Regions from separate parts of the Streptococcus dentiloxodontae genome, predicted to be linked through region 1. Evidence: predicted binding sites of a transcription regulator. Region 1 holds the regulator's gene; the other holds the start of a gene.

What was found. Region 1 encodes NrdR, which represses ribonucleotide reductase genes. Its sites were predicted from a motif close to ACACNATATATNGTGT; they were not measured.
Region 2: a site for NrdR is predicted at 4,050-4,065, ahead of nrdH (glutaredoxin-like protein NrdH). Genes of this name have one in related genera too.

The regions. Positions count from the first base shown of each region.
Region 1 is NZ_JBRUHR010000003.1:46,298-62,544, reverse strand. It holds gene serS (serine--tRNA ligase) at 1-433, shown strand, start outside; gene ACVRZ8_RS03090 (CPBP family intramembrane glutamic endopeptidase) at 1,123-1,794, opposite strand; gene ACVRZ8_RS03085 (HI_0552 family protein) at 2,089-2,715, opposite strand; gene der (ribosome biogenesis GTPase Der) at 2,764-4,074, opposite strand; gene dnaI (primosomal protein DnaI) at 4,268-5,170, opposite strand; gene ACVRZ8_RS03070 (DnaD domain protein) at 5,174-6,343, opposite strand; gene nrdR (transcriptional regulator NrdR) at 6,330-6,818, opposite strand; gene ACVRZ8_RS03060 (SdpI family protein) at 7,232-7,873, opposite strand; gene ACVRZ8_RS03055 (autorepressor SdpR family transcription factor) at 7,860-8,141, opposite strand; gene ACVRZ8_RS03050 (CPBP family intramembrane glutamic endopeptidase) at 8,128-9,027, opposite strand; gene ACVRZ8_RS03045 (hypothetical protein) at 9,161-9,397, opposite strand; gene ACVRZ8_RS03040 (ATP-binding protein) at 10,007-11,506, opposite strand; gene ACVRZ8_RS03035 (response regulator transcription factor) at 11,503-12,192, opposite strand; gene ACVRZ8_RS03030 (DUF177 domain-containing protein) at 12,354-12,890, opposite strand; gene htpX (zinc metalloprotease HtpX) at 12,900-13,796, opposite strand; gene ACVRZ8_RS03020 (LemA family protein) at 13,869-14,420, opposite strand; gene rsmG (16S rRNA (guanine(527)-N(7))-methyltransferase RsmG) at 14,585-15,298, shown strand; gene ACVRZ8_RS03010 (methionine ABC transporter permease) at 15,364-16,056, opposite strand; gene ACVRZ8_RS03005 (methionine ABC transporter ATP-binding protein) at 16,056-16,247, opposite strand, start outside.
Region 2 is NZ_JBRUHR010000006.1:16,427-32,673, forward strand. It holds gene nrdF (class 1b ribonucleoside-diphosphate reductase subunit beta) at 36-995, opposite strand; gene nrdE (class 1b ribonucleoside-diphosphate reductase subunit alpha) at 1,389-3,548, opposite strand; gene nrdH (glutaredoxin-like protein NrdH) at 3,654-3,878, opposite strand; gene acnA (aconitate hydratase AcnA) at 4,348-7,011, shown strand; gene ACVRZ8_RS04725 (citrate synthase) at 7,015-8,139, shown strand; gene icd (NADP-dependent isocitrate dehydrogenase) at 8,153-9,355, shown strand; gene ACVRZ8_RS04735 (phosphocarrier protein HPr) at 9,497-9,760, shown strand; gene ptsP (phosphoenolpyruvate--protein phosphotransferase) at 9,763-11,496, shown strand; gene ACVRZ8_RS04745 (NADP-dependent glyceraldehyde-3-phosphate dehydrogenase) at 11,645-13,075, shown strand; gene ACVRZ8_RS04750 (phosphoenolpyruvate carboxykinase (ATP)) at 13,205-14,848, shown strand; gene ACVRZ8_RS04755 (DEAD/DEAH box helicase) at 14,917-15,999, opposite strand; gene udk (uridine kinase) at 16,087-16,247, shown strand, end outside.

The DNA.
Region 1 (16,247 bases):
AGAAATGGTTAAATTCGCCAAACCAGAAGATTCTTATGATGAATTGGAAAAAATGACCGCTAATGCTGAAAATATTCTCCAAAAATTGGAACTGCCATATCGCGTCATTACTTTGTGTACTGGTGACATGGGCTTCTCAGCTGCTAAAACTTATGACTTGGAAGTTTGGATTCCAGCTCAAAACACTTATCGTGAAATTTCATCATGTTCAAACACTGAAGATTTCCAAGCTCGCCGTGCGCAAATCCGTTACCGTGACGAAGCTGATGGTAAAGTGAAACTTCTTCACACCCTCAACGGTTCAGGATTAGCCGTTGGCCGTACTGTCGCAGCTATTCTCGAAAACTATCAAAACGAAGATGGTTCCGTAACTATTCCTGAAGCTCTTCGCCCATACATGGGCGGTGTTGAAGTGATTAAACCAACAGCCTAAAAAAGGTACTCCTAAACAGGTCTCCTTAAAAGGCGGCGCCTAATGATATGCCAGAAGCAGTGGTAGATGAAATTCCTTGGGGTGACTATACTATTAGACATTTAGGGGGACGTTAATATGGGAATTACAAATATCACATGGGAAGAATTTGAAACTTTAGATTCGACCAGCAGAGCATGGGAGAAGACAGGATTGACTTGCTAATTTTAACAGGCCTCTAAATTGGATGTAATAGATCCAATTTAGAGGCCTGTTTTTTATAAGATTAAATATCAAAACCCAAATAGTATTAATTCAGACTTCTATACTTGATTTAAAGTGTTGTCCATCATATAGAGCGCCTGAAAATGAAATTTTAATCAAAATCATAACTGAAATTTCCTATGAACAAACACAAACGAGACTCACAAATTAACCTTAAACGATCCAGACGCTATTTTAGCGGCCACCTCTATATACCAAAGTTATCCATTAGAAATACAAATACTATATATAACCATCATAAGACTTCCTTTTAGAATGCGAAGCAGCTAAACTTTAAAGGATATGGTGATATTTACCATTCTTTACGTTTTTCACTATGATGTTAAAAACAGCAAGATACTCTGATTTTAATATAAATTTTCGTTACAAAATACTAATAATCGTCTAATAGATAAACGAAATGTATGCTATTAAAGTTTTTAAAACTAGGAAATTCCTAACCAAAACATGATTGTAACCATTAAATTATTAAAAGCATGAGCGGCAATGCTGTATTCCAACCTATTTGTCTTATAATAGATATATCCCAAAGCCAGTCCAGGTGCCAAATAAATAATGAAAGAGCCAATATTAGTGGGCGTATGGGCAAGTGCAAAAAGAAGAGAGCTTACAATCAGAGCAAGAACCTGCATTTTAGGAAATAATTTCTTGAAAATAATCCCTCTGAAAACAATTTCCTCTGCTAAAGGAGCGAGGACGACCGTTTCCAAAATAGTATACAGGTGTGATTGGTATTTCTCCCCCTCTATTAATGCTGCCTGATTTGCAGTTTCTGTAGCACCCTCCAAATACATAATTTGTACTCCAAAGTAGCTTATTACTTCTATAAAAAGATATACAGCAAGAGCTATGCTCAAGATTTTCCAAGTAAACAAAGATTTATCAAATTCAAGCAGCTGGTATTTGTAACCTTTGCGAATGAAAAAATAAATCACTAAAGCAGTGATAACAGCGACAACCACATGCTGCCAAGTAGCGAGATACTTGGTTTTACCGGCTTCTGAAAAGCTTATTTGGAAGACATCGGGTATGGCCTGAACCACGATTAACCCTAAAATAACCAAAACCCATTTTATTTTTGACCAAACTATTTTCATCAAAGCCTCCCAGTTTTTGTGTTTTTATAGTAACACAAAATTCAAAAATCAACAAGACTTTTTGTCATTTTTCTAACTTATACTAAAATAATGTTAGTAGATAATCATAAACAAAATACTAAAATTCCCGATGCTCATCTTTATAACATCAATCCAAAAGCTGCCTCTCAAGCGTTTTTAATACTGTAGAATCGGAATTGATTGCGCCTATACTTGACCATGACTATGGCATTATCAGCATCTTTATGCGTTTCAAAATTTTTTCTTAGCTGTAAATAGCCCATACTTCGACTCCTAATTCCTTGTCACTTCATAATAGGGTAGAAGCTTATCAAAACCTGCTGCCAATTTATCTGTCAGCTCAGGCAAGGTCTGCTCTGCGGTCATGGGAATATCGTATTTGACCAATACTTTTCGAACCTGTCCTGCAGCAATCTCATCTTTTAAGCGCAGACGGTTTTTGTTTGTTCCTGCTAGGCGGTGGCTGATACCCTGTTCTTGGACAAAATAGTAAAGCGGCTCAGCGATTGGCAAATCCAGAACTTTATGCTGCTTGAGGAGGGTTTCTTGCGATTTTTTGCGCTCAATAAAGCTGACTTCAACCGAGATTCCAAAATCATCTTGACTGCCATAAAGGCGAATAGCCAAGGCCACATCATCCTGAGCATCCTCAGGCTGCCTGTAGTAACACCAAAAATGCGGTCTGGCTACCTGAGCTTGATTAGCCCAATTGCTAACACGAGTCAGCTCAAAAGGAGCAACCTTGGGCGCAAGAGTCTTGGCAATCTCGGTGAATTCTGAGCGTGCGGCTTGTCCTAATTTTTTGAGAGCTGTCATCTCATCAGCCAAGGGGCCAGCCTTTTCAGGTTTTATGTATTTAAATCCCTGAAAGGTTAAATATCTAGCAATCTCTTGAAACATATTGATTTCCTCCTTTGTCAATTATAACAAAAAAAGTCCTTGACGGACTTATTTACGTTTACGAGCAATCAAATGAATCGGTGTGCCTTCAAAACCAAAAGCTGAACGGATTTGGTTTTCCAAGAAACGCATATAGGAGAAGTGCATGAGCTCTTCTTCATTGACAAATATAACAAAGGTTGGCGGTTTAATAGCCACTTGCGTTCCATAAAAAATTTTCAGGCGTTTGCCCTTGTCTGTTGGTGTCGGATTAATAGCAATCGCATCCATAATAACATCATTGAGCACTGCTGATGGGATACGCTTGTTCTGACTCTCGCTGATCTTTTTAATCATCTCTGGAAGCTTGCTGAGGCGCTGCTTCGTTTCAGCAGAAACAAAGATAATCGGCGCATAGCTTAAGAATTGGAACTGTTCGCGAATATCCTCTTCCCATTTGGCAACGGTATGATTGTCCTTTTTAATGGTATCCCATTTGTTGACGACGATGATAATGCCTTTGCCAGCATCATGAGCAAAGCCGGCAATCCGCTTATCGTACTCACGAATGCCCTCTTCGGCGTTGATAACCATAAGCACAATATCGCTTCGGTCAATGGCACGCATAGAACGCATGACAGAATATTTCTCTGTATTTTCATAAACCTTGCCTGACTTGCGCATACCTGCCGTATCAATCATGGTATATTCTTGACCATCGCCATCCACAAAATGGGTATCAATCGCGTCACGCGTTGTCCCCGCTATAGGACTGGCAATCACGCGTTCTTTACCCAGCATGGCATTAATCAAGCTTGATTTTCCGACATTGGGACGGCCAATCAAACTGAATTTGATGATGTCTGGATTTTCCTCTTCCATTTCCTGCGGCAGATTCTCAACAATAGCATCAAGCACATCTCCGGTTCCAATACCGTGAACAGATGATACTGGCATAGGATCACCAAGCCCGAGAGAATAGAAATCATAGATATCATTTCGCATCTCGGGATTGTCCACTTTATTAACAGCCAGAATGACCGGCTTATTGGTCTTATAAAGGATACGAGCCACATATTCGTCAGCATCCGTCACACCTTCTTTACCAGAGACGACAAAGACAATCACATCTGCTTCTGTCATGGCAATATCTGCTTGGTGTTTGATTTGTTCCATAAAAGGCGCATCCACATCATCAATCCCACCTGTATCAATGATACTAAATTGGCGATTAAGCCACTCAGCGGTTGTATAAATACGATCACGTGTCACACCCTCAACATCCTCAACAATGGAAATGCGCTCGCCCGCAACACGATTAAAAAGCGTTGATTTCCCAACATTGGGACGACCAACAATAGCAACTGTAGGTAAACTCATAGTAAATACAAAGACTCTTTTCAAACCAAGCAAAAAGCAGAGCTCACTTGAAGTCAAACAACTTTTTCTCAGTTTTTAAGCCTGTGTCTTCTTCCTTTCTTTATTTTAGGAAAATAATCTTTCCTTGGATTGGTAAAATTAAAATCTGACGGCTGGCCAGATTTTAATCGCTTTACCTTTGAAAATAGAATTTCTAACGACGGTTTTCTCCCTGCAAATGCATCTCTTTTGCCAGAAAACGAATACGTTCCATAACCCGCTTGGCCTGCCATGTTTCATCTCCATTGCGCCCATTTGCAAGCTTAGCCTCTAAATCAGCAAAGCTGTAATTGGAAGTAAAAAAGGTAGGCAATTCTTCTGTCATGCGATGCTGCAAGATGACCTGTAACACATCATCACGAATCCAAGAACTAGGCTGCTCTGCACCAATATCATCTAGGATTAGCACTTCAGCTTTTTTAACAGCATCAATCTGTTCTTTAACAGAGCCATCTTTAATTCCATTTTTGACATCAATAGTAAAGGACGGGTAATGCAAAATAGTTGTCGTTGCACCTTTTCTTTCAGACAATTCATGAGCCATAGCTGCCATCATAAAGGATTTCCCGACACCCATATCCCCAAAAAGATAAAGCCCTTTTTGCGCCTGCAAAGGATAGTTGGCAATAAAATCTGCAATAGCTTCATAGGCTTCAACGCGTCTGGCATCATCTAGCTTGACATCAGCAAAGGTAATATCGCGATAAGATCTCGGCAAACTAATCAGATTGATACGCTCTGAAACAGCCTGTTTAGCTTGAGCTTCCTTAAGTTCGCGGGTTTCTTTATAGGTTACATCAGCATAGCCTTCATTCATGGTCAAGATGGGTTCATAACCTTTGGCAATGTAAGTTAAATCTCTCTGTTGAAATTTGTGCCGTTCAAGTAAAAACTGGTTAAATTTAGGCAAGCTGAGCTGAATTTGCTCTTGTGTCAGCCCATGTTTCTGAATAAAGGATGCTACAGCCTGATCAGATAAAATAGTCTGTGTCAGATCTGCCGTATTGGCATGGTTAAGATGACTAGCTCGACTAATAGTCTGACTGATTTTTTCCATAGACTACTCCTTTCTGCTTTCTTCTAAACGCTTGAGGCCACGCTCTTTAATAGCATCTAGTTTAGCCTGCTCCTCAGCTGTCGTTTCATTTTTATAATTAGGATCACTCCATTGAGGAACATTGCTTCTTTTGCTCTTTTTAGATGATTTAGCGTTTTTGGGCTGACCTGGCCTAAGAGCCAGCAATCCTGCTTCAGCACTGGTAATATTTTTGTAGGCAAAATCATTGGCTAGCTTAGTGATATAAGTCTTATTAATATTGACAGAATGAGTCTGATTAAGCGTATAGAGAACCATAAGATTAATCAATTCATCCAGAAAATGACGCTGCGCCAGCCCATTGATGATATCACGTTCGCTTTTAGTCACTTCCGCCTTATAAATACTTTTGTATTTTTCTAAAAAAGGCAGAGCTTTATCAGACCTAACCTGCTGCAGCAAAGCTTTTTCCTCTTCAGTCAAACTGGCATCTGGGGCTTGCGCTTGTTTAGATTGAGTCAATTTAACGGCTACTCGTTCTGTTAAAATACGATTTTGACTGGCTGTCTCCTTAGCCAGCAAATAAATATCATACCAAGTCAGGCCATACATCTCTGATAAGCTATAAAGAGCAGGAACGTCCTCTTTTTCATTGCTAAACTGCAGACCGTCTGCCAGCATACGGTTACGAAAACTAGTCAAATCAAAATTATTTTTAACTTGCAGTTTATCACTCTTTAGCGATTTATCAATCGTTCCAAAAACCTCTGAAAAATTTTTAGATAGATCACGCAAATTATCAAAAACAGCAGGCTTCAGCTCAGACAGCTCCACTTCTCCAATTTTCTGCTCTAGAAGAGAACAGTAAACAGCATGGTTGAGGAACTGTTGGCTGGACAGCGGAGCTTTAATTTCAACAACATAAAAACCTGATGGTGATTGGTAAAAAGCTATCAAATCCAAAGCTGTCAATACAGCTAGAGACGTTTCCAAAGGTTCCATCCCAAAGCCAGTATGGTTAAGAATATCTGCAAATTTATGACGATTGCGCCCATTATCATAAAAACTGACCAAATAATGATAAAGGATATAAGCATCTGATCCTATAATCGGATAATAGCAACGCATAAGGCTCATATCATCTACTGAAACAGCCTGATTTGCTAGATAAATAAAATCATCAATGGGTTTCATTTTTAGACTCTTTTTTAGAACGGACAGTATTCGTAATTTCTTGGAGAAGCTTCTCAATTTCATCTACATCCTTAAAACTACGGTAAACACTAGCAAAACGAACATAGGTTATCTCGTCCAAATCCGCCAATTCCTTCATAACGAGATTGCCAATGACATCACTTTCAACTTCACTATCGTGATTGCGACGGATTTCCCGTTCAATACGAGTAATGACATTTTCAATATCTTCACTGGACACAGGGCGTTTTTGTGCACTCATGAGAATACCGTTAAAAATCTTATCACGTGAAAACTGTTCACGAGTTCCGTCTTTTTTGACAACTAAAAGCGGCACTTCTTCAACACGTTCAAAAGTTGTAAAACGTGCATGACAATTATCACATTCACGGCGACGACGAATAGTATTGCCATCTTCTGCCTGACGGCTATCAATAACACTGGATTTATGATGTTGACATTTTGGACAACGCATGAGACCTTCACCCCAATCTACAGAATTTTAATACTTTATTTTACCATAAAATAAAGAAAATAGCACACCCTACAGCATGCTATAATTGGATAAATAAAATGAGATTGAAAAATTTTGGCTAGGATAAAAGTGCCCAGCCCTTGTATTTTTGTCATTTTACTTGCAAGACGGACGCAGTGGTTGGTTAAAAAGGTCTCTCAGACCTTTTTAATCGGGAAATGACACTTGCTTCGCAAGTGTCAAAAGAGGCTGGGCAGCAACTAAAAACTAGGGCTTGTTGAGAAATTGAAGACTCCGAAATTTACAATTCACTTTTTTATTTTCTAGCAAACGGAAATGTTACCGTTAAACACTTTTAGTATTATCTGATGACGCCAACTGTTTTTCATCTTACATTTCAACTACTCTCTGTCTTAATTGTCATGAGCCGAGCGGCTCAACCAATAAGAATAAATCACTGGCACTCCAATCATCACCATCAAAGTCAAAACAAGCACTAAACCAACTGCTATCTGTACAAAAGCATTGATAAAGATTAGGAGACCCCCAAGCAGCCAAATTTTTCCCGCCAAGCGGTGTGTCTTAATCCAATTATCAGCATTGTCTAAAGTCCAAGGCAGACGAATGCCTATTGTGTGATTGCGACGGATTTTTGGCATATAGTTGCCAATGGCCATGAACATAAGACCCAAAAGCAAATCTGCTACCAAGGCATGGTTGACAGCATACCCCAGAGCAGTAGCATAAATCGAAGCCATAACAAAACATGAAACAAGCGGAATAATCCAATAAGTGACGAGACGCATTTTGGGGCTGACATTCTCAACTTTAGGATCCTTACTTGTTGTAAAGAGACAAAACCAGTGCAGCAGCAAGAAAATTATCGGCAGTCCAAAAACAGCCAGCATACGACTGCTAAAACCATCAGCCTGACCTGACAAACTAAAATGCGTTGCCACCTTTTCTGGCAAATATGACCACAAGAGGCAGCCAATCAAGACAGGCAGTAAAATAACCAGACTTGTTAACGCCAATAATTTTTTATTTGTTTTCATCATCTTTATTCCCTTTCAAATCAGCCAACCAGACCAACACTTCTTCAAGAACAGAAGTATTCAGCTCATAGTAAATAAAATTTTTCTCACGTGTTTCCAAAATCAAATCGGCTTGTTTTAAAACCTTGAGATGATTTGAAATTGTGGCACCAGTCAAGTCAAACTGCTCTGCTATTTCCCCAGCCGACAGCTTACCTGCCTTTAACAAATCCAAAATCTCCCGTCGCACAGGATTTGAAAGTGCCTTAAAAGTGTTAGCGAAGCTCACGAGTGGCCTTCCTTTCCTTTTGTAAAATAGCTAGCGCAAAAATCAAGAGAGGGACTCCCGCTAAAAGTCCAGCAAGCGACGGACCAAGGATACGCATGGCCTCCGCCTTTTCAGATGGCAACTGAAAGAGCAGACCCAGACCAGCACTGCCATTAACTGCCCCATGCATAAGAGCTGAAGACCAAATGGATCCTGTCTTTTCCACTACCCAGCTTAATAAAACACCTAGGCTAAAACAAAAGATAAACATCGCAAGTACACCCAGCCAAGGGTAGGCAAAGTAGGTTAAACCATAATTATAACCTTGCAAGTTAATTGGCAAATGCCAGAGGCTCCAAATCAGACCAACTAAAATATGCGACTGTACTAGCGAAAATCGCTTTCGCAGAGCTGGATAAAGATAGCCCCGCCAGCCAATTTCCTCACCCAAGGCCAAGAGACTATTGAAGAAAGGCGCATAAGTCACAGCTGCAAAAAACTGGGCTAGCACCACCAGCTGTAAGGGAACACTTCCTTTGGAGATACCAGATGATGCCAGCGTACTTTGAAGCGACTCAAATCCCAGACTAAACTGATTTCTAAAAACGACGAAATAGAGACCACTCCCCAACAGGCTTAAAAGTGCAGGCAGCCAAAGCGCTAACAGATAATAGTACCATCTTCCCTTCAAAGTTATTGAAAATTTAGTCTGTAATCTTATATCTGCTGGTCTCATCTTCCTTAAAATAAAGAAGGCAAGAGCTGGCATCCACATAGCAAGCATGCTTCCTAATTGCGAAAGCGGCTGACCTAGCTGAACGCCTGAGAACCGCATTCCTAACCAAATCATCCAAGACAGACTGTAAGCTAAGATAACGAAAATAAGCACATTTGATTTCTTTGACATGTTTATTACTTCTACTTCCTATTTAGAACTTTTTCTAAATAGAATTATACGCTTTCTTTTCAAAAATGCAAGCACTATTTAGAAAAAAATCTAAATAGAGTTAAAAAAAGACCGGCTAACTTCACACGCCCCCCTATGAAAAGACTATGACAAAGATGAGATAAAAAACAGTTACAAGCACAGCAATATCCGTGATTAGATTTATCCGAAAGCCCAAAGGATTTTTAGGATTGATTGAAACGCCCCAACCAATTTCTTTGGGTACCCACAGAGGCTCAGTTGCTACCTGCTTTCCTCTCAAACGAAGCGTTCTGATAAAGTGCCAAATGAAAAACAGTAATATAACCAAAAGCAATAATAATTCAAACATCTTTCTCTCCTTTGGTTAGTATTATACATCTATCGGCTTTACTTACAAGTCTCAACCTCACCTGTACAGCTTTTTTTGTAGAACAAAAGAAAGACTACTGCAACCGACATGACAAGACTAAAAAGGAAAAGCACCTAGCAAACTGGCTACTTAAGAAAAAAGCATTTGTGCACAAGTACATATTACATTTTCTCCTAAGTGATAGCTCCAACAGTTTGGGGAACTGTTGGAGCTTATCTAATCCCACGAACGTTAGTTCATATCAATCCCTAATCGACTGTGCGGGATGGGTTAAAAAGGTCTGGGAGACCTCAAATAAAACTTGCAAAGCAAGTGTCAAAAATAGTCCAGCGGACTGTTTCAGGTCAGCAAGTAAAAATTAGGGCTTGCTGAGAAATCAATTTCTACGAAATTCCGATTCGCTTTTTTGTTTTTAATCTCATGAAGAAAACATCCACTGGTTATTTTCTTTATCCCGCTCTCTTTGAACATCACAAAAGAGAGAACCAATCTGATTCTCTCGTGCTTAGTTATAAGTCACCCACTACAGTTGATAATGAGCCTTAATTATATGTCACCTACTAAACAGTTAACAATGGAACTAAATTCCTACTTGTCAGCAAACGGAATATAAAGATCAAAACGTGTGCCGACACCAAGCTCTGAACTGACCTCAATTCGACAATGGTAAGCTTCCACAATTTGGTGTAAAATAGACAGTCCGATACCTACGCCAGCCTGAGTAGATGTTCGATTACGAGCTTTATCGGTACGATAAAAGCGTTCAAAAATATGATCAATATCCTCATCAGAAATTCCGTCACCCTTGTCTTGAACCTGAATTAACATCTCAGTCCCAATATCCTTGATGGTTATTCGAATCTCTTTATTAATCGGTGAATACTTAACCGCATTATCAATCAAAATCGTCAAAGCCTGCTCAAAGTGCTGACTGTAAATTTGTGCCAACCGACCAGAAGCTTCACGATTATCAAGAACAAAGCGATAGCCTTCGTGTAAAATCTGAAAGTTTCCTACAACGGTTTTAAGAGAAGAGTTAAGATCTGATGTGTCATTTTTATGCATATCAAAGGAACCTTTGACACGAATAGAGTCTAACATATCATTAATCATAATTGTCATTCGATTAGCCTCATGACCGGCTGCTTCCAAACTCTCATCTAAAATTTCAGGATCATTTTTACCCCAGCGCTGCAAAAGATCCATGTGCCCTTTGATAACAGCAATTGGTGTGCGTAATTCATGACTGACATCGCTGAGAAAACGCATCTGGATTTGATTGTTTTCCTCAATCTTATCCATCATATTGTTAAAATTGGCCGCCAAATCACCGATTTCATCTCGCGTCTTCACTTTGGAGCGTAATTCCAATTCATTTGGCGAATTAGCAATAGTTTCCATAGTCTCATGCAGCTCTTTCATTGGCCGAAGTACTGACGTCATAACAATCAAAGTAGCCATAACAACTAACACAATAGCTCCCAGCTCCAAAAGAAGCAAGAACAAAATCATTTTCCCCTTGAGCGCATAATAGAAGTCTAAATTGTGAAAAATCTGAGCATAGCCAAGAATTGTTTCACCGTTGGCTGCATAAATCGGCTCAACTAAAACGTAACCTTTCCTCTTTTTATAAGAGACCGTCGCTAATTTGTCACTTTCAGTCATACCAGGCGGATTTTTAGTGTCACTCGTTGTTGTGAAAACCAGAGCCCCTTCGCTATTGTAAATGAAAATATCCTGATTAACGTAAAGTTTATTGGATACCGCACCTTGTCCCTCAGTAACCTTGGCTTCTGACAAAACACCATTTTCAACAGAAACTGGCAAAGGTTTAGATTGATAAAGATACTGTGCAAGGCTCTCAGCGGATAATTCCTCGTCACTTTTATCTTTTTCGATATAAGAAACAACACTGCTCAGTGTTCTTTGAACGTTGTTGCGCTCGTGATTTAGCAGAAGTGTATCTGCCAAAAAAAGGACAAGTAAGGTAAAAAACGACAGTACAAGAAAGAAGACCACAGCTGTTGTCATGGTCAGTTTCTTTTTAAGAGATATCTTCCCAAATAATTTATCTAGTAATTTTCTCATTTCTCACGAATCACATAACCCATTCCGCGAACGGTTTGGATATAGGACTCTTTGCCAGGAACGTCAATTTTACCACGGAGATAGCGAATATAAACATCCACAACGTTAGTCTCAATAGCATCGTCGTATTTCCAAACTTGGAGCAAAAGCTCCTCACGCGTCATTACTTGGTTCATATTGCTAAGAAGAGTATTTAATAAATCAAATTCGCGTTTTGTCAATGGAATAGCCTCATCACCACGAACAACGGTACGATTTTGGACATCCAATTTCAAATCACGATAAGTTGAAGTTTTGGCCGGTGCATTTTTGGCTGCTTCTATATCCTGACGACGGAAAGTCGCACGAATGCGTGCTAAAAGCTCCTCAATAGCAAATGGTTTAACAATATAGTCATCTGCACCACGATCAAGCCCAGCAACAATATCCATAATAGAATCACGTGCTGTCATCATCATGATGTAGGTATCTTTTTCTTGCTGTAAACGACGGGTCACCTCGAACCCATCCATTTCAGGAAGCATCAAATCCAAAAGAATCAAATCAAAATCCTTTTCTAATGCGATATCAAGCCCCTGACGTCCGTTGTCTGCTGTCACAACGTCATACCCCTCATGTTGAAGTTCCAGAGAGACGAAACGAGCAAGATTTTTCTCATCTTCAACAATCAAAATTCGTTTACTCATAATAAGTAGTTACCACTTTCCAATATATTTTTAGACTTTCATTCCCTAAAAAAGTCTGTTAATTTATCCTAAGTAAGATAAATGTTAAAAACAATTCCTAAATCTATAATACTATATGATTTTAAAATTGTCAAACATTTTTAAAGTTTAAAAATTCACCTTTAATCTTGGTCAAATAAACCTTCTAGCTGTGCAAACGGGCTGTTACTCTCTTTTTTCTCCTGCTGAAGCTGGTCAAAGTCTTCTTCTGTCAATACCTCCCAGTCATTTCCAGATAGATTAATCTTACCATTTTCCTCCTGCTCTGTCAGCACTTTTAAAGGAATATTCAATAAAATATTATCTATAACACTTTCTTCCAGATTAATGACATTTTCTTCTAAAATGAGAACTAGATCCTCATCCACCAGTTCTTTGTTTGAAGATACTTGATCCGCTTCTATAAATGTCTCTGATACCGGAAAATTATAGACTAACTTTACAGGCTCTAATGAACGGCTGGAGGGCAAGGTGATTTGGTAACTTAATTGATAATCCAGAAGATAGAAACCATCTTCATAAACTGCTTGACCAACAGCTGTTGCATTTGTCAAATCCAGTATCTGATTATAACGATCTTTGATAGACTCTAAAATATCTAAGTTATTTGAAAAAGCGATCCCCTCTGGAGCTTTTTTTATTTCTGCAAGATGTAACATACTGTCTCCTTACATGGTTTCTAATCGAGCAATACGGTCTGAAATTGAAGGGTGAGTGTAAAATAATGATTTTAGCCCGCCTTCTTTTTTATCAGGATCATTAATATAAAGTGCTGCGCTGGCTTGATCCACATGATGCTGCATCGGCGCAGACTGATCTAGTTTTTTCAAAGCATTAATCATTCCCTGTGGGTTTCGCGTTAGCTCTACTGAACTGGCATCTGCCAAATACTCCCGCTGACGTGAAATGGCTAATTGAACAAGCGTTGCTGCTAAAGGAGCCAGAATTAAAGACAAAATAGAGAAAAGCAGAATAAGCACACCTAAGCCACCGTAGTCACGATCGTTTGAACGGCGGCGACCGCCTCCAAACCACATCATGCGTCCGCTAATGCTGGCAATCAAAGTCACTGCGCTAGCTAGGGCAACTGCTATTGTTGAAATCCGAATGTCATAATTGCGGATATGGCTAACCTCGTGGCCGATAACACCTTCTAGTTCCGATCGGTTCATAACTGCAAGTAAGCCTGTTGTCGCCGCGACAGCTGCATTTTCAGGACTAGAACCTGTAGCAAATGCATTTAACGATTCGTCTTCAACAATAAAGACACGCGGCATAGGTATCTGTGCTACCATTGCCATATCTTCAACAATATGGTAGTAATCTGGCACTTCATCTGCCGTAATCTCGCGCGCCTTATTCATGGCCATCACAACATTTGTTGACTGGAAAACCATACTGACTGCGTAAATAAAACCAATAATCAGTGCTAAGACAGCTCCTAATTCAAGACTCCCTATAAATAGATAGCCTGCTGCTGCTCCGATGGCTGTTAAGATCAGAAAAAAGACAATAAGTAAAATAATGGTTTTACGTTTATTGCTGGAAATTTGCTTGTATAACATATAACTCCTGAGTAAAATACGGCACTACTAGTACCGCACTGTGATATTTTTTATTATTGCATTTCAAGACATTTAGAAATCAAAAGATACTTTTGGAACTTCCTTTTCTTCTGCTGGTGTTTCCAAAAACTGACTTGGTTTAAAGCCAAAGATACCTGCAATAAGACTGGTAGGGAAGGTCTCAAGTTTCATATTGTAGTTTGAAGTAGTTGAGTTGAATAACTGACGTGAATAGGAGATTTTATTTTCGGTATTGCTTAATTCTTCCTGTAATTTGACAAAGCTGTTATTGGCTTTTAAATCTGGATAATTTTCAGCTACCGCAAAAATACCTGATACTTGCTTGGTAAGGGCATCTGAGGCCTGCATCGTCTCAGTCGGTGTCTGAGCCTTGGCAACTTGCGTGCGCAGTTCTGCTATTTTTTCTAAAGTCTTTTCCTCATAAGATGCATAACCTTTAACGGTCTCAAGTAAGTTTGGAATTAAATCATTGCGGCGCTTGAGTTGAACATCAATCTGACTCCATGCTTCCTTAGTCTGCATACGGCTTTTAACCAAACCATTGTAGACAACCACACCCCAAACAAGCAAAACAGCAACAACTACTGAAATAATATAAAACATGGCTAAACTCCTTTTAAAAGATCGTATTTTCTAAAGCTAGTACTATTATAGCAGTTTTTTAACGTTTACAAAAGAAAAGGCTATAGCTCAGTAAGGAGAAGATTACTCTCTATTTGCCAGCTTCTTAGTTTATGATAAAATAAAAGCACATTAAAGGAGAATAAATGACACCTACTGATTTTTATAATATTTTGACAGAGCAGGGATTTAAGCTCAGCGATTTACAAAAAAGACAATTTGAACGCTATTTCGAACTACTGATTGAGTGGAATCAAAAAATTAATTTGACTGCTATTACTGACAAGAATGATGTCTACCTTAAACACTTTTATGATTCTGCAGTCCCAATTCTTCAAGGAAAAATTCCCAATCAGCCTCTTCGACTTTTGGATATTGGCGCTGGAGCTGGATTTCCAAGTCTTCCTATGAAGATTTTATGCCCTGAGATTGACGTAACTATTATTGATTCTCTCAATAAACGCATCAACTTTCTAAATCATTTGGCCGAGGATTTAGGGCTAAATGGGGTTCATTTTTACCATGGCAGAGCAGAAGATTTTGGACAAGATCGCAATTTTCGCGCCAGCTTTGATTTCGTGACAGCTCGTGCGGTAGCCCGCATGCAAGTCTTGGCTGAATTGACTATTCCTTTTTTAAAGGTAGGAGGCAAGCTCATCGCCCTCAAAGCTGCTGCTGCAGATAAAGAGTTGGCTGATGCCAAAAATGCGCTGGCTATGCTATTTTCAAAAGCAGAGGAAAGCTATACTTATGAGCTCCCTAATGGCGACAGTCGTAACATAACGGTTGTTATTAAGAAAAAAGAAACACCTAATAAATACCCTCGAAAACCTGGTCTGCCCAATAAGAAACCTCTTTAGAAAAGCCAAACAGCTGTTTCTGGCAGTGATGATGTCAACTAAAAAGACTGGCTATGCCAGTTTTTTTATTTATGGCGCAGACGGCGTGTCAAGAAGTCTCCTGCAAACTGAATGATGAAGATCAAGATTAATAGTAAAAGCGTAGCCAAAACAGTAACATCAAAATTGGAACGATTATAACCATAATAAATCGCAATATAACCTAAACCACCTGCACCAATAGCCCCAGCCATAGCCGTTTCACCAACAAGCGAAATTAAGGTCACAGTAGACACACGTATCAATTCAGGCAGACCTTCAGACAAATAAACTTTGATGATATCCCAAGGAGTAGCTCCTGAAGCTTGGGCTGCTTCAATAACACCACTGTCAATTTCCGATAAAACCACCTGTACCTGACGAGCGAAGAAAGGAAAAGTTGCTGCTGATAAAGGCACTAGAGCAGCCGACATTCCCAGATTAGTTCCCACAATAAAGTAAGTGAAACTTTTTAGCAATGCCAACAGGATAATAAAAGGAATCGCGCGAAAAACTGAAGTAATTTTATCTAAAACCCAAAAGACTGTTTTATTTTCAAGAACACCGCGAGACCCTGTCAAAACCAGAAAAAGCCCCATGACAAGTCCTAAAAGACCGCCAATAATGAAAGAAATGCTCGTCATATAAAGCGTTGCTACAATAGCATCCGGCCAAGAATTAGGCCCTGTCATCCCAATTCTGTAAATATCCGGATAATGTTCTAAAATCCAATTTTCCATTAACGATCTCCTTTCTTAAGCACTGTTAAATCAACACCTGCTGCCTCAATAGCAGACTGAGCCTGTAAAACCTTATCTGTGTCTCCGTCAAGCACGACAACAAGCTCTCCTACAGGTGTCTCTTCTAGGATTTCCACATTCCCGTAGAGGATATTGCTTGATACCCCAAAATTCTTATAAATTTGGGTCAG
Region 2 (16,247 bases), on a different contig from region 1:
CAATTAAAAAAACAACTCATTCGAGTTGTTTTTTATTACAATCCATAATTATAGTCATCATCTTTCATTGCTTCAACGGTTCCAAGCAGATAACCATTTCCGACTTGGCTGAAGAAATCGTGGTTGGATGTCCCTGTAGAAATACCATTCATCACAATAGGATTGACATCATTAGCGGTATCTGGGAAGAGTGGATCCTGTCCCAAATTCATAAGGGCTTTATTGGCATTATAACGCAAGAAAGTCATAACTTCCTCGGTCCAACCAACGGGATCATAGAGTGTTTGAGTATAGAGTTCCTCATTTTCATAGAGTTGATAGAGCAAATCATACATCCAATCGCGGAATTCGCTTTGCTCTTCTTCAGATAGCTCATTAAAGCCAAGCTGGAACTTATAGCCAATGTAAGTGCCATGAACGGATTCGTCACGAATAATCAGTTTGATGATTTCAGCAACATTGGCTAACTTGTTATTACCTAGATAGTAGAGCGGTGTGAAGAAACCAGAGTAGAAAAGGAAGGTCTCAAGGAAAGTAGAAGCGACTTTCTTTTGAAGAGCATTTCCATTTTCATAAATATCATTAATAATTTTTGCTTTTTTTTGCAAATATTCATTGTTGTCGGTCCACTCGAAAATCTCTTCAATTTCTGATTTGGTGTTAAGAGTTGAAAAGATAGACGAATAAGATTTAGCGTGGACAGATTCCATGAATTGGATGTTGTTAAGCACAGCTTCTTCATGCGGGGTACGCACATCGCCGCGAATAGCTTCGACACCAGATTGAGATTGCAAGGTATCTAGCAGTGTCAGACCGCCAAAGACCTTACCAACTAGATCTTTTTCTTCAGCAGAAAGCTTGCGCCAGTCGTCCAAGTCGTTTGACAAGGGAATACGAGTATCAAGCCAGAATTGCTCTGTTAGCTTTTCCCAAGTTGACTTGTCAATCACATCTTCAATTTCATTCCAATTTATTGCTTCGTAGTAGGTTGTCATGATTATCTCCTGATAGAGTTATGAGCTGTATTTTGTTTAGTTATTTTTTGATACTTTTCTTGGGTGGTGGAGTCGTCAGCGACCGACTTCGTCGTTCCATGATTTAACTCAAAACCTGAAGTCTTTGAGTTACCTCCGAGCAACTACGTTGCTCTTGTCACCAAGTCGAAAAGTATTGATTTTGGGTTCAATACGTTCGTTTCTTAAATGTAATGAGTAAATCCCAACAGGTAGGGTTCAAGAATTTTCCCCGAGACTTGCTGTTTAGTTATGACAAGTAGAAAATGAAATCAATAGTACTTCATTTTCGGAGTTAGTAAGTGAGCTAGACAGGCTACCCTAGTGGCTGCTGGGTCAAGGATAGGAGCATTAGCTTCATTCCTGACTGCTCAGTTAAATTACACAGCTTTCGCATTGGTTTGATCCGACCTCGTCACCGTCATCAGTGAAAGTGCGGACATAGTAGATGGACTTGATGCCCTTATTGAAGGCATAATTACGCAGGATAGATAGGTCGCGTGTCGTTTGTTTACTTTCGGTCTTCCATTCGTAGAGTTCTTTTGGCAATTCGCTGCGCAAGAAGAGGGTCAGTGAGAGACCTTGGTCAACGTGTTGCGTTGCAGCTGCATAGACGTCAATCACTTTACGCATATCCATATCGTAAGCAGAAGTGTAGTAAGGAATGGTGTCAGTTGAAAGACCATTGGCAGGATAATAGATTTTCCCAATTTTCTTTTCTTGACGTTCCTCAATACGTTGCGTAATGGGGTGAATGGAAGCAGAGCAGTCATTGATATATGAGATAGAGCCGTTAGGCGCAACTGCTAAGCGATTTTGATGATAGAGACCATCTTTCATAACGGCTTGACGCAGCGCTTCCCAATCTTCTGCTTGAGGAATAAAATGCCCTTCAAAAAGTTCTTTGACACGATCCGATTTTGGAACAAATTGGCCAGTCACATATTTATCAAAGTAAGTGCCATCAGCGTATTTTGATTTGTCAAAGCCAACAAAAGTTTCACCACGTTCTCTTGCAATGTTATTGGATTCTACTAAAGTCCAATAATTCATAAGCATAAAGTAGACATCTGCAAATTCAACAGACTCTGGGCTTCCATACTTGATGTGATGCTTAGCAAGGTAAGAATGCAGCCCCATGGCACCAAGGCCAAAAGTATGGGCTTGGCTATTTCCATTTTTAATAGAAGGAACCGCATCAATGCTGGAAGAATCAGTAACAAAAGTCAATGCGCGTGTCATGGCCTTGATGGAACGTCCGAAGTCAGGTGAGGTCATCATATTCATGATATTGGTTGATCCTAAGTTACATGAAATATCGGTTCCTAAAGTAGTAAATTCTTGTGCATCATTTAAGGTGCTAGGTGCCTGTACCTGAAGAATTTCAGAGCAAAGATTAGACATAATAATCTTACCATCAATAGGATTGCTGCGATTAGCTGTATCAACGTTGACGATATAAGGATAACCAGACTCTTGTTGTAGCTTCGAAATTTCAGTTTCTAAATCACGTGCTTTGATTTTGGTCTTGGTGATATTCGGGTTGGCTACTAACTCGTCGTATTTTTCGGTAATATCAATGTAATTGAATGGAATACCATATTCTCTTTCAACCGTGTAAGGGCTAAAGAGGTACATATCCTCGTTTTTACGTGCCAACTCGTAGAATTTATCAGGAACCGTTACGCCAAGTGATAAGGTTTTAACACGCACTTTTTCATCCGCATTTTCCTTTTTAGTAGAAAGGAAGGCAAGAATATCAGGATGGAAAACATTAAGATAAACAACTCCAGCTCCCTGACGCTGACCAAGTTGGTTGGAGTAGGAGAAGCTGTCTTCAAAGAGTTTCATAACAGGAACAACTCCTGATGCAGCTCCAGCATAGCCTTTGATGGGCGCACCAGCTTCACGCAGATTGCTTAGAGTAATACCTACTCCTCCGCCGATACGGGATAATTGCAGAGCTGAATTAATGGAACGGCCAATAGAGTTCATATCATCAGTTACTTGAATCAGGAAACACGATACCAATTCACCACGACGGCTGCGCCCTGCATTAAGGAAGGAAGGTGTTGCCGGCTGATAACGCTGATTAATCATCTCAATCGCCAAGTCTTTGGCTAGCTGTTCATTACCATCCGCGAAATAAAGGGCATTAAAAAGCACCCGATCTTCCATATTTTCCAAATAATATTCGCCATCATTAGTTTTTAGAGCATATTGCTGGTAGAATTTATAGGCGGCCATAAAGGATTGGAAACGGAAATGATGTGAATGTAGTTCACGATTGATCTGTTCGATAAACTCAGGAGAATATTTATTGATAAAGCCTGCTTCAATGTAGTCATTCTCAACCAAAAATGCAATCTTTTCAGTGATGCTGTCAAAAGCCATAGTATTTGGTTTAACATTTTCCCTGAAAAAAGCGTTTAATGCTTCTTTATCCTTGTGAAGCGGGATTTGTCCATTGACTGGACGGTTAATTTCGTTATTAAGGCGAAAGTAAGATACATCGCTAAGTTCTTTAAGACTCATATTTTATACCAAACCCTTGAACTCATTTTTTGAGTTTAAGGACTTACGAAACAACAATCACAGGGCTGTTTCTTTTCATTCCTTTCTGAATGTTTTATCAAAAAACTAGATAATTTCTTTTAATTTGGCTGGCTGGAAACCAGAAAAGACAACTTCCCCTGCTTCAATAACGGGCGCTGCAGAGAAACCAAGTCCTTTGACGTAGTCAATTTTTTCTGGGTGTTCGTCAATATTGATTTCTTCAAAATCAGCCCCTTCTTTTTCCAAGAACTTCTTAGTCATTTTGCATTGCATGCAGTTATTCTTTGAAAATAACGTAATTTTAGCCATTTGTATTCTCCTTTTCTAATGAGCATGGGATCATTTTTTATTCAATATTTAAAGACTAAATAAAGAATTTTCATGTTCCATACGGCAAATAATAGAATACCCAAAATAGAAGAAAAAAGCAAGCTTTTTATCTAACAAAATACAATATTTTGTGTTATTCGATTAAACAACCCCCTATATATTGTGTTTGTTGTTGATTTGTCAAGTCATTTCAAGACAAAAAAAGAGCACTTGAAGATTTTATTGAATATGTTAATACTAAATGATTTTGGAAAAAGTAAGATTAGCTGCAAATGATGTGATTTTGATGTTATATAAAGTGAACTTATTTAAGGGAATTTAGAAGTTTTAGCTTAAAACTCGCTATTTTATGTTATAAAAAATGACATATGTACGATAAAAGATTGTATTTCTATCAAATTAAGTGTATAATTAAACCGTTATTTACTATATTTTGGAGGAGCTATATATGATGGATTACCAAGCTAGCTTAATTGTTAATAACAAAAAATATCAATACTACAAGTTATCTGATGCGGCTAGAGATGCAGAAGTTGAGTTAAAAAAGCTTCCCTACAGTATCCGTATTTTGCTTGAAAGTTTGTTGAGAAAATATGATGGTATAGATGTCACAAAAAATCACATATCTGACTTGCTGAATTTTCCGAATGTTTCGACTTCTTCTGAAGTCCCCTTCAAACCCAGCCGTGTCATTTTGCAGGATTTTACGGGGGTGCCTGTTGTGGTTGATCTTGCTTCTATGCGAGACGCTATCGTTGACAATGGTGGAAAAGCAGAGCAAATCAATCCTGAGATTCCTGTTGATTTAGTCATCGACCACAGTGTTCAAGTTGACTTTTACGGCTGTGATACTGCCATGGAAGATAATGTTAGCATGGAATTTAAGCGTAATAATGAACGCTATGAATTTCTCAAATGGGCAGAAAAGTCTTTCGACAATTATCGAGCTGTACCTCCTGCAACTGGTATCATCCATCAGGTCAATATCGAATTTTTGAGTGATGTTATCATTGAAAAAGACGGCCTTCTCTATCCGGATTCCATGTTTGGGACAGACAGTCATACCACCATGATCAATGGTATTGGTGTGCTTGGCTGGGGTGTCGGTGGGATAGAGGCAGAAGCTGCCATGCTGGGAGAGGCCTCTTATTTCCCTGTTCCAGATGTTATCGGTGTCCATCTTGTCGGTGAATTACCCAAAATAGCAACAGCGACAGATTTGGCGCTCAAGGTGACTCAAGTTCTTCGTCAGGAAAATGTGGTTGGAAAATTCGTTGAATATTTTGGCGATGGCCTGTCCAATCTTAGTCTGGCAGACCGTGCAACAATTGCTAATATGGCTCCAGAGTACGGAGCAACTTGCGGTTATTTCCCTATTGATGATGAAACGCTGAACTACATGCGTCTAACCAATCGCAGTGACGAGCAAATCAAGATAACTGAGGCTTATGCAAAAGCAAATGATCTTTTCTACAATCTTGATGTCATACCAAATTACACTAAGATTGTAGAGATTGATCTTGCTCAAATCAAGCCGTCTATCTCCGGACCTAAGCGCCCGCAGGATCTAATCCTTTTATCGCAAGCTAAAGAAGCCTTTCAGGAAGCTTTGGTACATGAAGCTGGTGTGCGTGGTTTTGGTCTGGATAAGGCAGAGCTGGATAAAACCGCTACGGTACACCTGCCTGAAGGTGATGAGGTCATTTCAACTGGTCATGTGGCTATTGCAGCTATTACTAGCTGCACTAATACTTCCAACCCTTATGTTCTCATGGCTGCTGGGCTCTTGGCCAAGAAAGCTGTTGAGAAAGGGCTCAGCGTATCGCCAACCGTTAAAACATCCCTAGCTCCAGGTTCCAAGGTGGTGACTGGTTATCTCAAGGCTAGTGGTTTACAAACCTATCTGGATCAGCTTGGCTTTAATTTGGTCGGCTATGGCTGTACGACCTGTATTGGAAACTCAGGCAGTCTGCGCCCAGAAATGGCTGAGGCTATCTCATCGGAAGACTTACTGGTCAGTGCGGTTCTTTCTGGTAATCGTAACTTTGAAGGACGCATTAATCCTTTGGTCAAGGCAAATTATCTAGCCAGTCCGCCTTTGGTAGTAGCTTACGCCTTGGCTGGCAATACCAATATTGATCTGACAGAAGAACCACTCGGTTTTGGAAATAATGGCGAAGCTGTTTATCTTAATGATATCATGCCTAGCCGTGAGGAAATTGAAACTTATGTTGATCGTTATGTGACGCGTCAGCTTTTCCAAGAAGAGTATGCCAATGTTTTTACAGACAGTGAAAAGTGGAATGCTATCCCGACAGAGTCCAGCCAAAATTACAAGTGGAATCTAGCATCAACCTATATCCAGAATCCTCCTTATTTTGAAAACTTAGGAGATGATTTGACAATCAAGCCTTTAAATAACCTCAAGGTCTTGGCTAAGTTTGGAGATACGGTGACAACCGACCACATCTCGCCTGCAGGAAATATCGCTAGAAACAGTCCTGCAGCTCAATACCTTGAAGAGCGCGGCGTGGACTATCAGGATTTTAATTCCTACGGCAGCCGCCGCGGCAATCATGAAGTCATGATGCGAGGCACCTTTGCCAATATTCGTATCAAAAATGAACTGGCGGACGGTAAAATTGGCGGTTATACCAACTATAAGGGTGATATTCTGTCTATTTACGATGCGGCTATGAAATACAAGCAGGATGGGCAGGAGACGATTGTTCTTGCCGGCAAAGATTATGGTATGGGTTCGAGCCGTGACTGGGCTGCCAAAGGTGCCAATCTTTTGGGCGTCAAGGTTGTTCTTGCTGAGAGTTTTGAGCGGATTCATCGTTCCAATTTAGTTATGATGGGGATTTTACCCCTGCAATTTTTGGATGGTCAGACAGCTGATACACTTGAACTGACAGGACAGGAAACTTATACCATTGATTTGCCTGAAAATCCAAGTGTTCATGAAGTGGTGACGGTGACAGCTCAAAGTGAAAATGACAGCAAGACCTTTGAAGCGCTTGTGCGCTTTGATGCTGACGCTGACATTCGTTATTACCAAAATGGTGGTATTCTCCCAATGGTGATTCGTAAGAAATTGAAAGGAGTGTAGGCTATGGGAACAGTTGAAACAAACGGTCTTAAGGATATGATTGCCTGCGATACGCGTATTTCTTCTATTATTGATGATAAGTTAACCTATGCTGGCTATGATATTTCCGAGTTCATGGAACATAAAGCCTCTTTTGAAGAGGTTATCTATCTTTTGTGGAATGGTCATCTGCCAACTCGGATCGAGTTGAAATATTTTGAAACAGAACTTAGGAATAATTATGAGATTAGTGATGCAGTTGAGCAGTGCATTCTCATACAGTCCCGTCCGCATCTGCATCCTATGAGTGTACTTCGCTCAACTGTTTCTTTGCTGGGAGTTTATAATGTTCAGGCAGAAGAACGCTCTTTTGAAGCAGTCTATCAGCAGAGCATTGAACTCATGGCCAAGATGCCGACTATCATTGCGGCTTTTGTCCGTCTGCGTATGGGTGATACACCTCTTGAACCACGTAAAGACTTAGGTTTTGCGGCTAATTTCCTATACATGTTAAATGGAGAAACGCCGTCGGAATTGGAAATCGAAGCGATGAACCGTGCCCTGATTTTACATGCAGATCATGAGCTCAATGCCTCAACCTTTGCGGCACGTGTCTGTGCTTCGACGCTGACGGATATTTACTCCTGTGTTACGACAGCTATCGGTGCTCTCAAAGGCCCTCTGCACGGAGGCGCCAACGAACGTGTTTTTGATATGCTAAGCGAGATTCGTCAATCAGGAGATGCGCAAGCCTATCTTCAGGAAAAATTGGATTCACAAGAAAAAATCATGGGCTTTGGACATCGTGTTTACAAGACTCAGGATCCACGCGAAGAATATTTACGCGAAATGGCTAAGGAATTAACTCAAGGAACTGAAAACGAGGATCTGTTCTTACTGTCTCAGGAAATTGAGACTTTTATGAAAGAAAAAAAGGGACTGATTCCAAATGTTGATTTTTACTCAGCTACAGTTTACCATGTGCTTGGTATTGACAGCTCTATTTTCACGCTGATCTTTGCCATGAGCCGTGTAGCAGGGTGGATTGCCCATATCCAAGAGCAGCAAAAGAACAACAAATTGATTCGACCGCGTTCAAAATATAATGGCCCATCAAATCTAAAATACATTCCAATAGAACAGCGTTAGTCAGGAGGCAATTATGTCAGAAGCAATTAAAATGGTTGAGGGACAGCTACAAGTCCCAGAATACCCGATCATTCCCTATATTGAAGGCGATGGTGTCGGCCGCGACATCTGGAAAAACGCGCAGGCTATTTTTGATAAAGCTGTAGAAGTAGCTTATCAAGGTCAGCGCAGAGTTGATTGGCAGGAGGTTTTAGCTGGTAAGAAAGCTTTTGATACTAGAGGTCAATGGCTGCCGCAGGAAACACTTGCCAGCATTAAAGAAAAGCTGGTGGCCATCAAAGGCCCTCTTGAGACACCAGTTGGCGGTGGAATACGTTCGCTGAATGTAGCCTTGCGTCAAGACTTAGACCTCTATGCTTGTGTCCGTCCTGTTCGTTATTTCAAAGGCGTTCCAAGCCCGCTCAAGGAACCCGAAAAAACAAATATCACCATTTTCCGTGAGAATACCGAGGACATCTATGCAGGAATTGAATGGGAAGCGCAAACAGCAGATGTCAAGAAAGTCATTGATTTTTTACAAGAGGACATGCAAGTTTCCAAGATTCGTTTTCCTCAGACGTCCAGTATCGGAATCAAACCAATCTCTATCGAAGGCAGCAAACGGCTGATTTCCTCTGCTATTGACTATGCTCTTAAGAATGGTCTGACAACTGTGACTTTAGTTCACAAAGGAAATATCCAGAAGTTCACAGAAGGAGGCTTTCGTAAGTGGGGCTATGAGCTGGCTCAGGAAAAATATGCGGATGCTTTGGCAGATGGCCGTTTAGTTATCAATGACATTATTGCTGATAATTTTTTGCAGCAGATTCTTCTTAACCCAGAACGTTTTGAAGTTGTTGCTTTAACCAATCTTAACGGGGACTATGCCAGTGATGCAGTAGCTGCGCAGGTAGGCGGCATCGGTATTTCTCCAGGTGCTAATATCAATTACCAAACGGGGCATGCTATTTTTGAAGCAACGCATGGTACAGCTCCTGATATTGCTAATCAAGATTTAGCCAATCCTTGTTCTGTCCTTTTATCAGGATGTATGCTTTTTGATTATATAGGCTGGAGTGAGGTTTCTGATTTAATAACTCAAGCGATTGAAAAAGCCATAGCGAAAAAGGAAGTAACCAATGATTTTGCTTGCTTAATGTCTGGTGTTAAAGGCTTATCAACCAGTCAATTTAGTCAGGTTATATTGGATTATATAATAGAAGAAAATGAAAAATAATCGCGAAAAGGATTTTCAATTTTTTTCACAAAACAAGTTTTAATCTTGAAAAACTCATGCCTCTATGGTATAATTCTAAATTGTAAGGGTTACCAAAATATGGTAATCCCAAAATCACATCATTATAAAGGAGAATCCATTATGGCTTCTAAAGATTTCCACATTGTTGCAGAAACAGGTATTCATGCACGTCCAGCCACTTTGCTTGTGCAAACAGCTAGCAAATTTGCTTCAGACATTACTTTGGATTACAAAGGAAAAGCAGTTAACCTTAAATCAATCATGGGCGTTATGAGCCTTGGTGTTGGTCAAGGTGCTGATGTTACTATTTCAGCTGAAGGTGCAGATGCTGACGATGCAATCGCAGCTATTGAAGAAACTATGACAAAAGAAGGATTGGCATAATTATGACAGAAATGCTTAAAGGAATTGCAGCATCTGATGGTGTTGCTGTTGCTAAGGCGTATCTGCTTGTTCAACCGGACTTGTCGTTTGAAACTGTTACAGTTAAAGATACAAGTGCAGAAGAGGCTCGTCTAGATGCTGCTCTAGCGGCGTCACAAGACGAGCTTTCTCTTATCCGTGAAAAAGCAGTAGAAAGCCTTGGTGAAGAGGCCGCAGCTGTATTTGATGCTCATTTGATGGTTCTTGCTGACCCAGAAATGGTTGGCCAAATTAAAGAAACGATTCGTGCTAAGCAGGTTAATGCTGAATCGGCTTTAACAGAAGTGACAGATATGTTTATCACGATTTTTGAAGGTATGGAAGATAATCCATACATGCAAGAACGTGCTGCAGATATCCGTGATGTTGCAAAACGTGTTTTGGCTCACCTGATTGGTGTTAAACTGCCTAACCCTGCTGCTATTGACGAAGAGTCAATCGTTATCGCACATGATTTGACTCCTTCAGATACTGCGCAATTGAATAAGCAATTTGTAAAAGCTTTCGTGACAAACATCGGAGGCCGCACAAGTCACTCGGCTATCATGGCTCGTACTCTTGAAATTGCTGCTGTTCTTGGGACAAATGACATCACTAGTCGTGTTAAAGATGGTGATGTTGTGGCGGTCAATGGTATCACTGGTGAAGTTATCATTAACCCTACTGATGAACAAGTGGCAGAATTCAAAGCAGCTGGTGAAGCTTACGCTAAGCAAAAAGCTGAATGGGCTCTGCTTAAAGATGCTAAAACAGTTACGGCTGATGGCAAGCACTTTGAATTGGCAGCAAATATTGGTACCCCTAAAGACGTTGAAGGTGTAAACGATAATGGTGCTGAAGCAGTTGGTCTCTATCGTACAGAATTCCTGTATATGGATTCACAAGATTTCCCAACTGAAGACGAACAATACGAAGCGTACAAAGCTGTACTTGAAGGTATGAACGGTAAACCAGTGGTGGTTCGTACAATGGATATCGGTGGAGATAAGGAACTTCCTTATTTCGATCTTCCAAAAGAAATGAACCCATTCCTTGGTTTCCGTGCTTTGCGTATCTCAATTTCTGAAACTGGCGATGCTATGTTCCGCACACAAATTCGTGCCCTGCTTCGTGCTTCAGTTCATGGTCAGTTGCGTATCATGTTCCCAATGGTTGCCCTTCTTAAAGAATTCCGTGCAGCTAAGAAGGTATTTGACGAAGAAAAAGCTAACCTTAAAGCAGAAGGTGTTGCTGTTTCTGACGATATTCAAGTTGGTATCATGATTGAAATTCCTGCAGCTGCAATGCTTGCTGACCAATTTGCTAAGGAAGTTGATTTCTTCTCAATTGGTACAAATGATCTTATCCAATACACTATGGCTGCTGACCGTATGAATGAGCAAGTATCATACCTCTACCAACCATATAACCCATCAATCTTGCGCCTGATTAACAATGTTATCAAGGCTGCTCATGCAGAAGGTAAATGGGCTGGTATGTGTGGTGAAATGGCCGGTGACCAAAAAGCTGTTCCGCTTCTTATGGGACTTGGTTTGGATGAGTTTTCAATGTCAGCAACATCAGTTCTTCGCACACGCAGCCTCATGAAAAAACTTGATACAGCTAAAATGCAAGAATATGCTAACCGTGCAATTACTGAATGTGGTACTGCCGAAGAGGTTCTTGAACTTCAAAAGGAATATGTTGATTTTGACTAGTTCCTATCCAAAAGTAGGAGTGAGGAAACTTACTTCTATTTTTGTGTATGATCATTTCGAAATTTTCAGATTATTTACATAGTAAATATTGGAAAATTACCAAGAAAATGCTAGAATAGACTTATACTAATTAAAAAGGAGAAATATATTGGCAAAACAATATAAAAATTATATCAATGGTGAATGGAAATCATCAGATGATGAAATTAAGATCTATGCACCAGCTACTGGTGAGGAACTAGGTTCTGTTCCAGCTATGAGTCAAGAAGAGGTAGATTATGTCTATGCTTCTGCTAAGGCTGCACAAAAAGAATGGCGTGCCCTTTCTTATATAGAACGTGCAGCTTACCTTCATAAAGTTGCAGATATTTTGGAACGTGATGCTGAAAAAATCGGTGCCGTTCTTTCAAAAGAAATTGCAAAAGGTTATAAATCAGCTGTTAGCGAAGTTATCCGTACTGCTGAAATTATTAATTATGCAGCTGAAGAAGGTCTTCGCATGGAAGGTGAAGTTTTAGAAGGTGGAAGTTTTGAAGCGGCTAGCAAGAAAAAAATTGCGATTGTTCGTCGTGAACCAGTAGGACTTGTTCTTGCTATCTCACCATTTAACTACCCAATTAACCTTGCGGGTTCTAAGATTGCACCAGCACTTATTTCAGGAAATGTTGTTGCCCTTAAACCACCAACACAAGGTTCTATTTCAGGTCTTCTTTTGGCGGAAGCTTTTGCTGAAGCAGGACTTCCTGCAGGAGTCTTTAATACCATCACTGGACGTGGTTCTGTTATTGGTGATTATATTGTTGAGCATGAAGCGGTTAATTATATCAACTTTACAGGTTCTACACCAATCGGTGAACGTATTGGCAAATTGGCTGGTATGCGCCCAATTATGCTTGAACTTGGCGGTAAGGACTCAGCTATTGTCCTCAAAGATGCTGATCTTGAATTGACAGCTAAAAATATCATTGCTGGTGCTTTTGGTTATTCAGGTCAACGCTGTACAGCAGTGAAACGTGTGCTTGTTCAAGAAGAAGTGGCTGATGAGTTGGTTGAACTCATTCGTCAAAAAGTCCTTGATTTGACTATTGGTATGCCAGAAGATGATGCTGATATCACACCATTGATTGATACCAAAGCAGCTGACTATGTTGAAGGTCTGATCAATGATGCCAGTGAAAAAGGTGCAGACGCCCGCACTGAGATCAAGCGCGAAGGTAACCTTATCTGTCCAATTCTCTTTGACAAGGTAACAACAGATATGCGTTTGGCTTGGGAAGAACCTTTTGGTCCAGTATTGCCAATTATCCGCGTGAAATCTGTTGATGAGGCTATTGAGATTTCTAATAAATCTGAATACGGCCTTCAAGCTTCAGTATTTACCAACAATTTCCCATTGGCCTTCAAGATTGCTGAACAGCTTGAAGTGGGTACTGTGCATATCAACAACAAAACACAACGCGGTACAGATAATTTCCCATTCTTGGGTGCTAAGAAATCTGGTGCCGGAATTCAAGGTGTGAAATACTCTATCGAAGCAATGACAACTGTTAAATCTACAGTATTTGATATTGCTAAATAATAGTTTAAAGGATTAGCTGTGCTAGTCCTTTTGCTGTTTCTGTAAATCTGAAAGACAGCAATTTCTTAAAGGTTTTCTAAATGTTGGAATTAGAAAATCTTATCTGATGTAAAATAGTAAGGGGTAAATATGGTTACACGTCATCAATTTTCAGAAAATGAAATGGGAAAAAACAGTTCCTATTTCTCTCCTTTGAAAACAATCGTTGAAACAGCTTTTTATGAAAATCAAGTTCATTCTATTAAAACTTTGGAAGAAGCCTATCAATTAGCTTCAGTAGCGGCAGGAACAGTTGTCTTAGATATGCCTGTCATCCATACTAAAGAACTAGGCCTGCCTTCCTATGCCCGTGTTTTATTGACAAACTCCGGTGCTATAGTCGGAAGGACAGCCAAAGCTCGTCGCATTTATGGTGTTAATGCTGATGAAGATGAGCGCTTGTTATCTATTGTTCGCAGTGCTATCTATCAATCGCATCGCCGCAGCTTTTATAAAGCAGATGCTATTGTCGGCTTAGATGAGAATTTTATGGTACGGGCTCATTTGATGGTACCCGAAGAAGAAGTTAATAATATCTATTCGTGGCTGCTTAACTTTCAAATTTTGGACGAAGAATTTAAAAACCGTTTGAAGGTTTCTAAAGTCTATGATGAAGATGATATTTTTGTCTTTTTTGATCCTAAATGGTCACATCCTGATTATCCGGATGGTTTGGCTTATTTTGATACCAAACATAATTGTGTAGCTATTTTGGGATTAAATTACTTTGGAGAGTTAAAGAAATCAACTTTAACCTTGGCTTGGGCGACTGCAGCTCGAAATGGTTATGTTGCCTGTCATGGCGGTCTAAAAATTTTCAAAACGAATGAAGGAAAAGATGATTATGTTGCCTCTTTCTTTGGATTATCTGGATCGGGAAAATCAACGTTAACACATGCTAAACATAAGGATAAATATGATATTAAAGTGCTGCATGATGACGCTTTTATCATATCCGAAAAGGATGGATCATCCATCGCTTTAGAACCTTCCTATTTTGATAAGACAAATGACTACCCGACAGGGCATCGGGAACAGGATTTCTTTGTTACTGTTCAAAATTGCGGGGTTACGCTTGATGATAATGGCCGTAAAAAATTGGTGACAGAAGATATTCGTAATGGTAACGGCAGAACAGTCAAGTCACGCTTTTCTACTCCTAATCGTGTTGATCGTATTGATGAACCTATAAACGCTATTTTTTGGATTATGAAGGATGATTCTCTACCGCCTTTGATTAGAATCAAAGATCCAGCGCTGGCAGCAGCCATGGGCTGTACCCTGATGACAAAGCGATCTAGTGCTGAAAATGTTAAAGGAGATTTAAAAAGTTTAGTTATTGAACCTTACGCTAATCCTTTTCGAGTCTATCCGCTGGTTCAAGATTATCGGAAATTCCATTATCTCTTTGTTTCGGGCGTGGATTGTTATATCATTAATACTGGATTTTATATGAATAAAAGCATACCGAAGGAAGTTAGTTTAGAAATTATTGAAAAGCTTGTTGATGGCGATGCTAGTTTTAAACATTTTGGAACCTTAGATGGTGTAGATTATCTAGAATTAGAGAACTATCCTCTTCCTGATTTTGATGATGATTATAAACAATTGCTTCGTGAAAGAATGCAAATACGTTTAAATTTCCTACTCCATTTCAACCAGGAAAATCCTAAGACAGCTTTGCCAGTTCAGGCAATTTCTCGCTTAGAAGGTATTATCAGTGAATTAGAATGAGTAAAAAGGAACTAGGTCATAAGTCCTAGTTCCTTTTGGTTCTAAATATTCGGATAATCTCGAACGATTTATTTTTCATAGAATTTCTGATTTTTGAAGGTAAGTTCGCTGACTTTAGCAAACTTTTTAAGTTTTTTCAAATCTTCTGGATGACTGACGAAACTAATAACGGTTCCCTTTTTGCCCATACGGCCAGTTCGTCCAGCACGATGGGTATAGTCATCGGCATTGCGAGGAATATCATAATTAATGACTGTTTCAAGGCTGTCAATATCAATCCCACGAGCGACAATATCTGTGGCTAATAGCAGAGTGAGCTCGTAATTTTTAAATTTTTCAAGAATAAGTTTACGAAATTTGACATTAACATCAGAAGCTAATGACACCGCAGAGCAGTCTTTATATTGCAGACGCTCTTCGGCAGCGCCTAAATCAGATAGACTGTTAAAGAAAACCAACCCCCGAAAATCTGGAATATTGGAGAATTTACGTAATAATTCTAGGCGATCTCGTTTATCTACCAATAAATAATAGTGATGAATACTGTCTAAGCTTTGTTGGGATAAATCAATAACCTTCGTTTCTTCAGCTAAATCAGAAATAGGAATTTTCTGAGTTGCAGATAGGTAAATCATCTGATGTTTGCGCGGCACATAGTGTGTTATTTTTGAAACAAATTGGTATTGGCTGTCACTGAGCAATTCATCAAATTCGTCTAGGACAATGGTGTTGACAGACATCATCTTGATTTTTTTCAGCTTAATCAGTTCAAAAACGCGACCTGGCGTTCCGATAAGAATCTCAGGGCCTTTTTTCAAGCGCTCAATCTGCCGTTTTTGACTAGAACCAGATAGAAAGAGCTGTGCTTTCAAATTCAAGGGTTCTGCCCATTCTTTGACAACCTCAAAGAGTTGCCCGGCCAGTTCGGTGTTAGGAGCTAAAATGAGCAGCTGCTGAGCTTTCCGAGGTGTTAGTGACAGTAAAAGCGGAAAAAGATAAGCTAGTGTTTTGCCTGTTCCTGTCGGGCTGATGCCCAGAACATTTTTCCCGTCAGATATGGGCTGAAATAAGGATTTCTGAATAGGGGCAGCCTCTCTTATATCTTTTTGACTGAGTAGGCTCTGCCATGCTTCTGGAAAAGTAGTAAACATAAAGGTCTCAATTTCTATTTGATTTTCTTTTATTATAGCATGATTTGGTGTAAAATAGGAGAAGACTATTTTAGATGGGAAGTTAAGATGCGTAAGAAACCGATTATTATTGGCGTGACAGGTGGTTCTGGAGGAGGCAAGACCAGTGTGTCGCGTGCTATTTTGGCTAATTTTCCTGATGCTAAGATTGCTATGATTGAGCATGATTCTTATTATAAGGATCAGTCTCATCTGACTTTTGAAGAGCG